DNA from 2 places in the Isoptericola sp. Y541 genome. Region 2 is predicted to be linked to the other one. Evidence: riboswitches for the same ligand, from Rfam matches in the RefSeq annotation. Region 2 holds a riboswitch; the other holds the start of a gene.
The links. A riboswitch is a leader RNA that binds a small molecule or an ion and turns the genes downstream of it on or off. The one in region 2 is predicted to bind FMN.
Positions count from the first base shown of each region.

Region 1: another riboswitch for FMN. It lies ahead of pnuC (nicotinamide riboside transporter PnuC); the one in region 2 lies ahead of ribD (bifunctional diaminohydroxyphosphoribosylaminopyrimidine deaminase/5-amino-6-(5-phosphoribosylamino)uracil reductase RibD).

Region 1 covers NZ_JCAIUJ010000001.1:1,014,538-1,018,728, forward strand. Annotated here, with positions in the region: gene AC1C2V_RS04640 (class I SAM-dependent methyltransferase) at 1-925, shown strand, start outside; gene AC1C2V_RS04645 (TetR/AcrR family transcriptional regulator) at 996-1,841, shown strand; FMN riboswitch at 1,974-2,104, shown strand; gene pnuC (nicotinamide riboside transporter PnuC) at 2,226-2,939, shown strand; gene AC1C2V_RS04655 (hypothetical protein) at 2,944-3,558, opposite strand; gene AC1C2V_RS04660 (GOLPH3/VPS74 family protein) at 3,599-4,191, shown strand, end outside.
Region 2 covers NZ_JCAIUJ010000003.1:119,198-123,388, forward strand. Annotated here, with positions in the region: gene der (ribosome biogenesis GTPase Der) at 1-1,009, shown strand, start outside; gene AC1C2V_RS08920 (hypothetical protein) at 1,040-2,086, shown strand; FMN riboswitch at 2,155-2,284, shown strand; gene ribD (bifunctional diaminohydroxyphosphoribosylaminopyrimidine deaminase/5-amino-6-(5-phosphoribosylamino)uracil reductase RibD) at 2,427-3,539, shown strand; gene AC1C2V_RS08930 (riboflavin synthase) at 3,543-4,178, shown strand; gene AC1C2V_RS08935 (bifunctional 3,4-dihydroxy-2-butanone-4-phosphate synthase/GTP cyclohydrolase II) at 4,175-4,191, shown strand, end outside.

The DNA.
Region 1 (4,191 bases), on a different contig from region 2:
CGAGTGGCTCGAGCAGCAGGCCGCATCCGGCATCCTCCTCGCCGAGGACCCCGGCGCCGGCCCGGCCCTGGACGCCGACCCGCAGGACGTCGGACGGGCGCGGACGTACGCGCTGCCCGCCGCGCACGCAAAGGTGCTCACCGACGCCTCGTCGCCGGCCTACCTGGCGCCCCTCGCGCGGTTCGTCGGGGCGATCGGCGCGCGGCTGCCGCAGCTCCTCGACGCGTACCGGGCCGGGGGCGGGGTCTCGTGGGACCAGTTCGGCGAGGACGCCCGGCAGGCGCAGGCCGACGTCAACCGTCCCTTGTTCGAGCGGCAGCTCGCGCCCGCGCTCGCCGCCGTACCGGAAATCCACGAGGTGCTGTCCCGTCCCGGGGCGCGCGTCGTCGACGTCGGGAGCGGCTTCGGCTGGTCGACCCTCGCTCTGGCCCGCGCGTACCCCGGCGCCGAGGTGCACGGGCTCGACGTCGACCGGCCCTCCGTGGAGGCGGCGCGAGTCGCGGCGGCCGAGGCGGGGCTCGCCGACCGGGTCACGTTCCACCTGGCCGACGCCGCCGAGCTCGCCGATGCGCAGCCGTTCGACGCGGCGTTCGCCTTCGAGTGCGTGCACGACCTGCCGGACCCGGTCGCAGTGCTGGACGCCGTCCGGCGCGCGGTGCGGCCCGACGGGGTCGTCGTGGTCATGGACGAGGCGGTCGCGGACGAGTTCCGGGCCCCGGCCGACGACGTGGACCGCGTCATGTACGGCTACAGCCTCTTCGTCTGCCTGCCCGACGGGCTGTCGACGACGCCGTCGGTCGGCACGGGGACCGTGATGCGGCCGGCCACGCTGCGTCGGTATGCGCGCGAGGCGGGCTACGCCGGCGTCGAGGTGCTGCCCGTGCACGACTTCGGCTTCTTCCGGTTCTACCGGCTGCTCCTCTGACGCCGCGGACCACGCCGCCGACACCGCGGGCAGGCCGACGTCGGGCGTGCTGCGGAGTAGCCTCCGTGGAATGACCGCCGTCCGGACGCACACCCACGCCCAGGCCGTCGACGCCGCGATCGACCTCTTCTCCCGGCAGGGCTACGAGCAGACCACCGTCGAAGAGATCGCCGACGCGGCCCGCGTCAGCCGTGCCACCTTCTTCCGCCGCTTCCGCTCCAAGGAGGACGTGGTCTTCGCCGACCACGAGCTGCTCCTCGAGGAGGTGGTGGTCATGCTCGCCGAGACCCGACCCGAGGCGCGCGCCAGCGAGGAGTCCGGCCGCGCGCCCGAGCGGGCATGGGACCCCGCCACCGATCCGTACCTCGAGGTGTGCCGGGCGGCGCGCCTCGTCTTCGACCACCACGTGGGGCAGCGCGAGACGTCGATCGCCCGGCACACGCTGCTCCAGCAGGTGCCCGCGCTGCGCGACCGCGAGCTCGTCACGACGCACCGCTACGAGCGGGCCTTCACCGCCTACCTGCGCGACACGCTCCCGCCGGACCGCTCCACGACGACGATGTCGATCGCCTTCGCCGCGTCCGTCGTCGCGGTGCACAACGCGATCCTGCGGCGGTGGCTGCGCAACCCCCACCTCGACCTGCGTCCCGAGCTCGAGGAGGCGTTCTTCGACCTGCGGCGGGCCGCCGTCGCCCCGTTCACCCATCCCGACGACGCGCCTCGGCACGCAGCCGGCACCGACGGCACGACGGCGGAGCACGACGTGCGCGAGGACGTTGCCCGCGAGAACGGCACCGGCACCTCGGCTCACGTCACCACCACCGGCGGCGACGGCCGGCGCGTCGTCGTCACCGTGCTGGAGCCCGGCGCCGGCCCCGACGACGTCGCCCGCGCCGTGCGGGACGCCCTCGCGTAATCGTCGTTGGTTGAGCCTGTCGAAACCGCCGCCGGGTTTCGACAGGCTCGACCAACGACGCCGGGGAATGCCGCTGTGGCATGCTGCGTTGCGCAAGAAGTCGCCGGGTCGTCCGGCGGCGAGACACGCACGTACGTGCTCCGGGGTCGGTGAAATTCCGAGCCGGCGGTGATAGCCCGCGACCCGCGCCTCCCTCGGGGGGCCGGTTGACCTGGTGGAACTCCAGGGCCGACGGTCAAAGTCCGGATGGGAGGCAGCGCGCGCGGCAGGCACCGGGGACCCGGTGCGTGCCGCCGGTCGTCGTGTCGCGGGTGCCCCGCCGGGCTCCCGCGACCGTCGTCCGTCCCCCCGGTCGCCCGCACGGCACGACCGGGAGAGGACTCGATGGACGCCATCCGCGCGCTGTTCGACGCGACGCTCACCATCGGCGACCAGACGCTGTACTGGCGCGAGATCATCGGCAACCTGTTCGGCCTCGCGTCCGCGCTCGGGGGCATGCGCCGCAAGGTGTGGGCGTGGCCGGTCGGCATCGTCGGCAACCTGGTGCTGTTCACCGTCTTCATGGGCTCGTGGTTCGGCGACACGAGCCGCGCCGACATGCTCGGCCAGGCCGGCCGGCAGGTGATGTTCCTGATCGTGTCCGTCTACGGCTGGGTGCAGTGGCGCCGCACGAAGCGCGCCGACCTCGAGCTGCGCGCCGACGGCAAGATCCCCGCCGCGGACGGCGCCGCGGTGCACCCGCGCTGGGCGTCGTGGCCGCAGCGGATCGGCATCGTCGTGGCCATGGCCGGCGGAACCCTGCTGCTCACGCCCATCTTCCGGTCGCTCGGCTCGTACGAGCCCGTGTGGGCCGACGCCTGGATCTTCATGGGCTCCCTCATCGCCACCTACGGCATGGCGAAGGGATGGGTGGAGTTCTGGCTGGTGTGGGTGGCGGTGGACCTCGTGGGGGTGCCGCTGCTCTGGTCGGCCGAGTACTACGCGACGGCCCTGATGTACGTCTTCTACGGCGCGTTCACGCTCGTCGGATTCTTCGTGTGGTGGCGCGTGCGCCGTCGTGAGCAGGCGGAGACTGCCTCGGCGATCGCGGCCGGCTGAGTCGTCAGTCGTCGATGTCGAGGACGGTCGACGGCGTGGCCGCCCGCGCATCGAGACGCGTGTCGGCGAGAACGGCGTCGACCAGGTCGGCGCGGCCGCCGAGTGCCATCTCGCGGGTGTACTCGGGGATGCCGAGGAACCACGATCGGTCCTCCGGCCAGACGACCGACGGCAGCTCGAGGGCCGAGCTGAGCTCGACGACCGCCCGCAGCGACCCCGTCCACAGGTGGTAGTCCCGGTGCGGCAGGCGGAGCGGCTCGGCGGACGGTTGCGGCTCGGCGGGGTCCCAGGCGAGGTTGATCAACACCCCCGACGACCCGACACCGCCGCCCTGCTCGTACAGGGACGGCCATCCCTCCCACAGACCGCCGTGCACTCGCTGCTCCCCGGTCCACGGCACGAGCTGGTCGACCAGGGTGCGGAGACGCTCGTCGGCGGTGTCCAGGTCCGCGTCTCTGTCGCCGTCCCCAAGGAAGGGAACGACGGCGTACGCGTCGTACGCCTGAGGCACGGCATGGCCCAACGTCGGTCCGAACTCACCGAGCAGCGGCGCGATCCACTCCCCCGCGCTCGGGTCGTCGTCCCAGGTGGCGCCCACGCGGGCCAAGTCGTCGCTCATGGCCCTCGACCCTACGCAGGCGGTGGGCGATGATCGACCGATGATCATCGCCGAGGACCTCCTGCTGCTGGCGTACGACGACGTGTCGGGCAGGCCGTCGCTCGACCGGACGCAGCTCGACTACCGGCTCGCCGGCGCGGTGCTGGTCGAGCTGGCGCTGGACGGCCGGGTGGACGTCACCGCGTCCCCGGAGACCGGCGCGGACGGCCGGCCGATCCGCGCGGGCCGAGTCGTCGTGCGCGACCCCTCCCCGGCGGGGCACCCGGCGCTCGACCACGCCCTGTCCTTCGTCGGGATCCGGCCCCAGGCGCCGAAGAACCTCGTCGCGCCCCTGGCGAAGGGCCTGCGCGAGCGGCTGCTGACCGGCCTCGCGGAGCGTGGCGTTCTGCGACGCGAGGAGGAGCACGTCCTGTGGATCTTCCCGACCACGTCGTGGCCGGCCGCCGACGCCACCCACGAGGACCGGCTCCGCGCGCAGTGCCGTGAGGTGCTGCTCGGAACCCGGGTCCCGGACGCGCGCACGGCAGCGTTGCTCTCCGTCGCGAGCGGCTCGAAGCTGGTCCGCGGCCTGGTCCCGCCCGAGCAGCGGAGGCAGGCGGAGTCGCGCGCGAAGGACCTCGCCGCGCAGAGCTG
Region 2 (4,191 bases):
GGTCGAGCTGCTGCGCCGCTCGGGCAAGCCCGTGATCCTGTGCGCCAACAAGGTGGACGGCCCGTCGGGCGAGGCCGACGCCGCCTACCTCTGGGCCCTGGGCCTGGGGGAGCCGCACCCGGTCTCCGCGCTGCACGGGCGCGGCACGGGCGACCTGCTCGACGCCGCCATGAAGCTGCTGCCCGAGGTCTCCGAGCACGGCGAGCTGCGCCCGGCCGGCCCGCGCCGCGTCGCGCTCGTCGGGCGCCCGAACGTCGGCAAGTCGTCGCTGCTGAACAAGATCGCCGGCTCCGAACGCGTCGTCGTCGACGAGGTGGCGGGTACCACGCGCGACCCGGTCGACGAGCTCGTCGAGATCAAGGGCGTGCCCTACTGGTTCGTCGACACGGCAGGCATCCGCCGACGCGTGCACCAGACCCGCGGCGCTGACTTCTATGCCTCCCTGCGCACGCAGGCGGCGATCCAGAAGGCCGAGGTGGCCGTGGTGCTGGTCGACGCCTCGCAGCCGATGACGGAGCAGGACACGCGCGTCATCTCGCAGGCCGTCGACGCCGGGCGCGCGCTCGTCATCGCCTACAACAAGTGGGACCTCATGGACGACGACCGTCGTCCGTACCTCGAGCGCGAGATCGAGAAGGACCTGGTGCAGGTGCAGTGGGCGCCGCGGGTCAACGTCTCGGCGCGCACGGGGTGGCACACCGACAAGCTGGAGCGGGCCCTCGAGGCGTCGCTCGCATCATGGGACACCCGCATCCCGACCGGACGGCTCAACGCGTTCCTCGGCGAGCTCGTGGCCGCGCACCCGCACCCGCTGCGGGGCGGGAAGCAGCCACGCATCCTGTTCGGCACCCAGGCGGCCACGCGGCCGCCGCGGTTCGTCATCTTCGCCACCGGCTTCCTCGAGGCCGGGTACCGCCGGTTCATCGAGCGCCGCCTGCGCGAGACCTTCGGCTTCGAGGGCACGCCCATCGAGATCAGCGTGCGCGTGCGCGAGAAGCGGCGGCGGTGATCGGGCGGTGCGCACCTCGGTGAGCCGTCGATGAAGCCGGAGCCGCTCGTCAGGAGGGGGCGCCTGCTGCGCCTGGGCGCGGCGCGCGACACCTCGGCCGTGCGGCACCTGGTGACCTTCCTCGTGCTCACCGTGGCGACCGTGCTGGTCACCCGGTTCCTGCTCGCCGCCTCCGGCTACCCGCAGGTGGGCGGCGGGGGGCTGCACGTGGCGCACGTGCTGTGGGGCGGGCTCGGCATGGCGCTCGCGGTCGTGGTCCTGCTGTCGTGGGTGGGCCCGGCGCTGCGCTCGCTGGGCGCGGTGCTCGGCGGGATCGGCTTCGGCCTGTTCGTCGACGAGATCGGCAAGTTCGTCACGTCGGACAACGACTACTTCTACGAGCCGACGGCCGCCCTGATCTACGCCGTGGTGGTCGTGCTCGTGCTGCTCGTGGAGGCGCTGCACGGGCGTCGGGAGCGCCACCCCGCCGAGTACCTGGCCGTCGCCACCGACCGCGCCGTGGCGGGGGTGGCCGGCGGCTTCACGGGCGCAGAGCGCGCGGAGGCCCGCGCCCTCGTGGAGCGCGGGCGCGACGAGCCGTTGGCGGCGGAGGTCTCGGCCCTCGTCGAGGCCGTGCCGCGGGACGACGTCGCGGTGCCTGACCCGGTGCGCGCCCTCGTGCGCAGGGGGTCGGCGTGGTTCGCCGACGCGATGGAGCACCGGTGGGCGGCCACCGTCGTGGCGGTTGTGGTGCTCGGCACGGCCGCGGGGTCGCTGGTGGTGGGGCTGCGGGCGGCGACCGGCGCCCTCGACGTGCCCGGCTGGGTGGGCGTCGGGATCCTCTCCGCGGCGGCCTGCACGGTGGCCTGCGTGGTCACGGGGATCTTCGTCGGGCGCGGCGACCACCGCTCGGGCGCGGTATGGGTGCGGCGCGGGGTCCTCGTCAGCCTGCTCGTCACGCAGCTGCTCGCGTTCCGCGCCGTGCAGTGGGTGGCCGTGTCCGGGCTGGCCGTGGACCTGCTGGTGCTCGCCGCCCTCGAGGTGGCCCTCGGTCGCGACGACGAACGACGGGTCGCCCGCCGTCGTGCCGCTGCGTGAGACGTCTGTCACTCGGGCTTGCAGTGCCGTGGGCTCCGTGGCACGGTCAGCGATGACGAGCGAGAAGCTCGCGTGCTCTGGGGTCGGTGAAAATCCGAGCCGGCGGTGAAAGTCCGCGACCCGGTCACATCCTGTGACCGGTTGACCAGGTGGAACTCCTGGACCGACGGTCAAAGTCCGGATGGGAAGCGCACGCGGCGGGCTCCCCGTCCGGTCCGTTCCCGGTCCCTTGTGGGCCGGCGCCCCCTCGTGGTGGCGTTCGCGGCCCGGCCGGTCGTGAGCACGTCCGACCCAGCCTTCCTGTCTCCGGGGTCCGCGACCGGACGACGGAGGCAGGGAAATGACACAGCCGGCCGGCACCACGGGTGCCCTGGCGGGGGCGAGCGCGGCGGAGGACGCCGCGATGCGGCGGGCGCTGGAGCTCGCGAGGCAGGGCCCCGCCCGCGGGCCGAATCCGCGGGTCGGGTGCGTGCTGCTGAGCCCCGACGGCCGCGTGCTCGCCGAGGGATATCACCGTGGCGCGGGCACCGCGCACGCCGAGGTCGATGCGCTGCTGCGGGCGCGCGAGGCCCACGGTCCGGATGCCGCCAGCGGGGCGACCGCCGTCGTCACCCTCGAACCCTGCGCCCACCGCGGCCGTACCGGCCCGTGCGCCGACGCGCTGCGCGAGGCCGGGGTGGCGCGCGTCGTGCACGCCCAGCGCGACCCCAACCCCGCCGCCTCCGGCGGCGGCGCCCGGCTGCGCGCCGCGGGCGTCGACGTCGCGAGCGGGCTGCTCGCCGACGAGGCGCGCGCCCTCAACGAGACCTGGACGCGGGCGCTCGAGCTCGGCCGCCCGGTCGTCACCTGGAAGCTCGCCAGCACCCTCGACGGGCGATCGTCCGCCGCCGACGGCACGTCGCGTTGGATCACCGGCCGGGCGGCGCGCCGCGACGTGCACAGGCTGCGCGCCGGCGTCGATGCCGTGCTGGTCGGGACGGGCACCGCCCTGGCGGACGACCCCGACCTCACCGTGCGGCACGGGCACCTGCGCGGGCCACAGCCCGACCGCGTCGTCGTCGGCCTGCGCGACCTGCCGTCGTCGTCCCGCCTTGCGCGCGCCGCCGCGGCGGGGGAGGCCGTGCACCACCTGCGCACCCACGACCCGCACGCGGTGCTCGACGCGCTCTGGCACCGCGAGCACCGGCACGTGCTGCTGGAGGGCGGCCCCGCGCTCGCCGCCGCCTTCTGGCGCGCCGGGCTCGTCGACCAGGTGGTCGCCTACGTGGCACCCGTGCTGCTCGGCCTCGGAGCCCCCGCCGTCGCCGACCTGGGCATCGGCACCATCGCGGACGCCGCTCGCCTCGACCTGATCGACGTCACCGTGCTGCCCGCCCCCACGGCCGGCGACGCAGCGGACCCCACCGACACCACCACCGTGCGGCTCACCCTGCGGCCGCGGAAGGAGCGCTGAGCCATGTTCACCGGGATCGTGGAGGAGCTGGGCACCGTCGTCGCAGTGCGCGAGGACGCCGACGGCGCGCGGCTGACCGTCGCCGCCGAGACCGTGGTGGGGGGCACCCGGCTCGGCGACTCCATCGCCGTCGACGGCTGCTGCCTGACCGTGACCTCCGTCGAGGGCGGGGAATGGACCGCCGACCTCATGGCCGAGACGCTCAAGCGCACCAGCCTGGGCACCCGCGAGCCCGGCGACCGCGTGAACCTGGAGCGGGCGCTCGCGGCCGACGGGCGGCTCGGCGGGCACGTGGTGCAGGGGCACGTCGACGGCGTCGGCACCGTGCTGTCGCGGACGCCCGGCGAGCGGTGGGAGGTGGTGGAGATCGCGCTGCCGGTGGACCTCGCGCGGTACGTCGTGGCGCAGGGGTCGATCGCCGTCGACGGCGTGAGCCTCACCGTGGTGCACGCGGGCGACGAGTCGTTCACGGTGAGCCTCATCCCCGAGACGCTGGCCCGCACGACCCTCGGGCGCCGCGGCGCGGGCGAGGCCGTGAACCTCGAGGTGGACGTACTGAGCAAGTACGTGGAGCGGCACCTGTCGTACGGCGCTGTGCAGGGCCTGCGCGCCCCCGCCGGGAGCGGGGCGGACCGATGAGCGCGGGGACGGC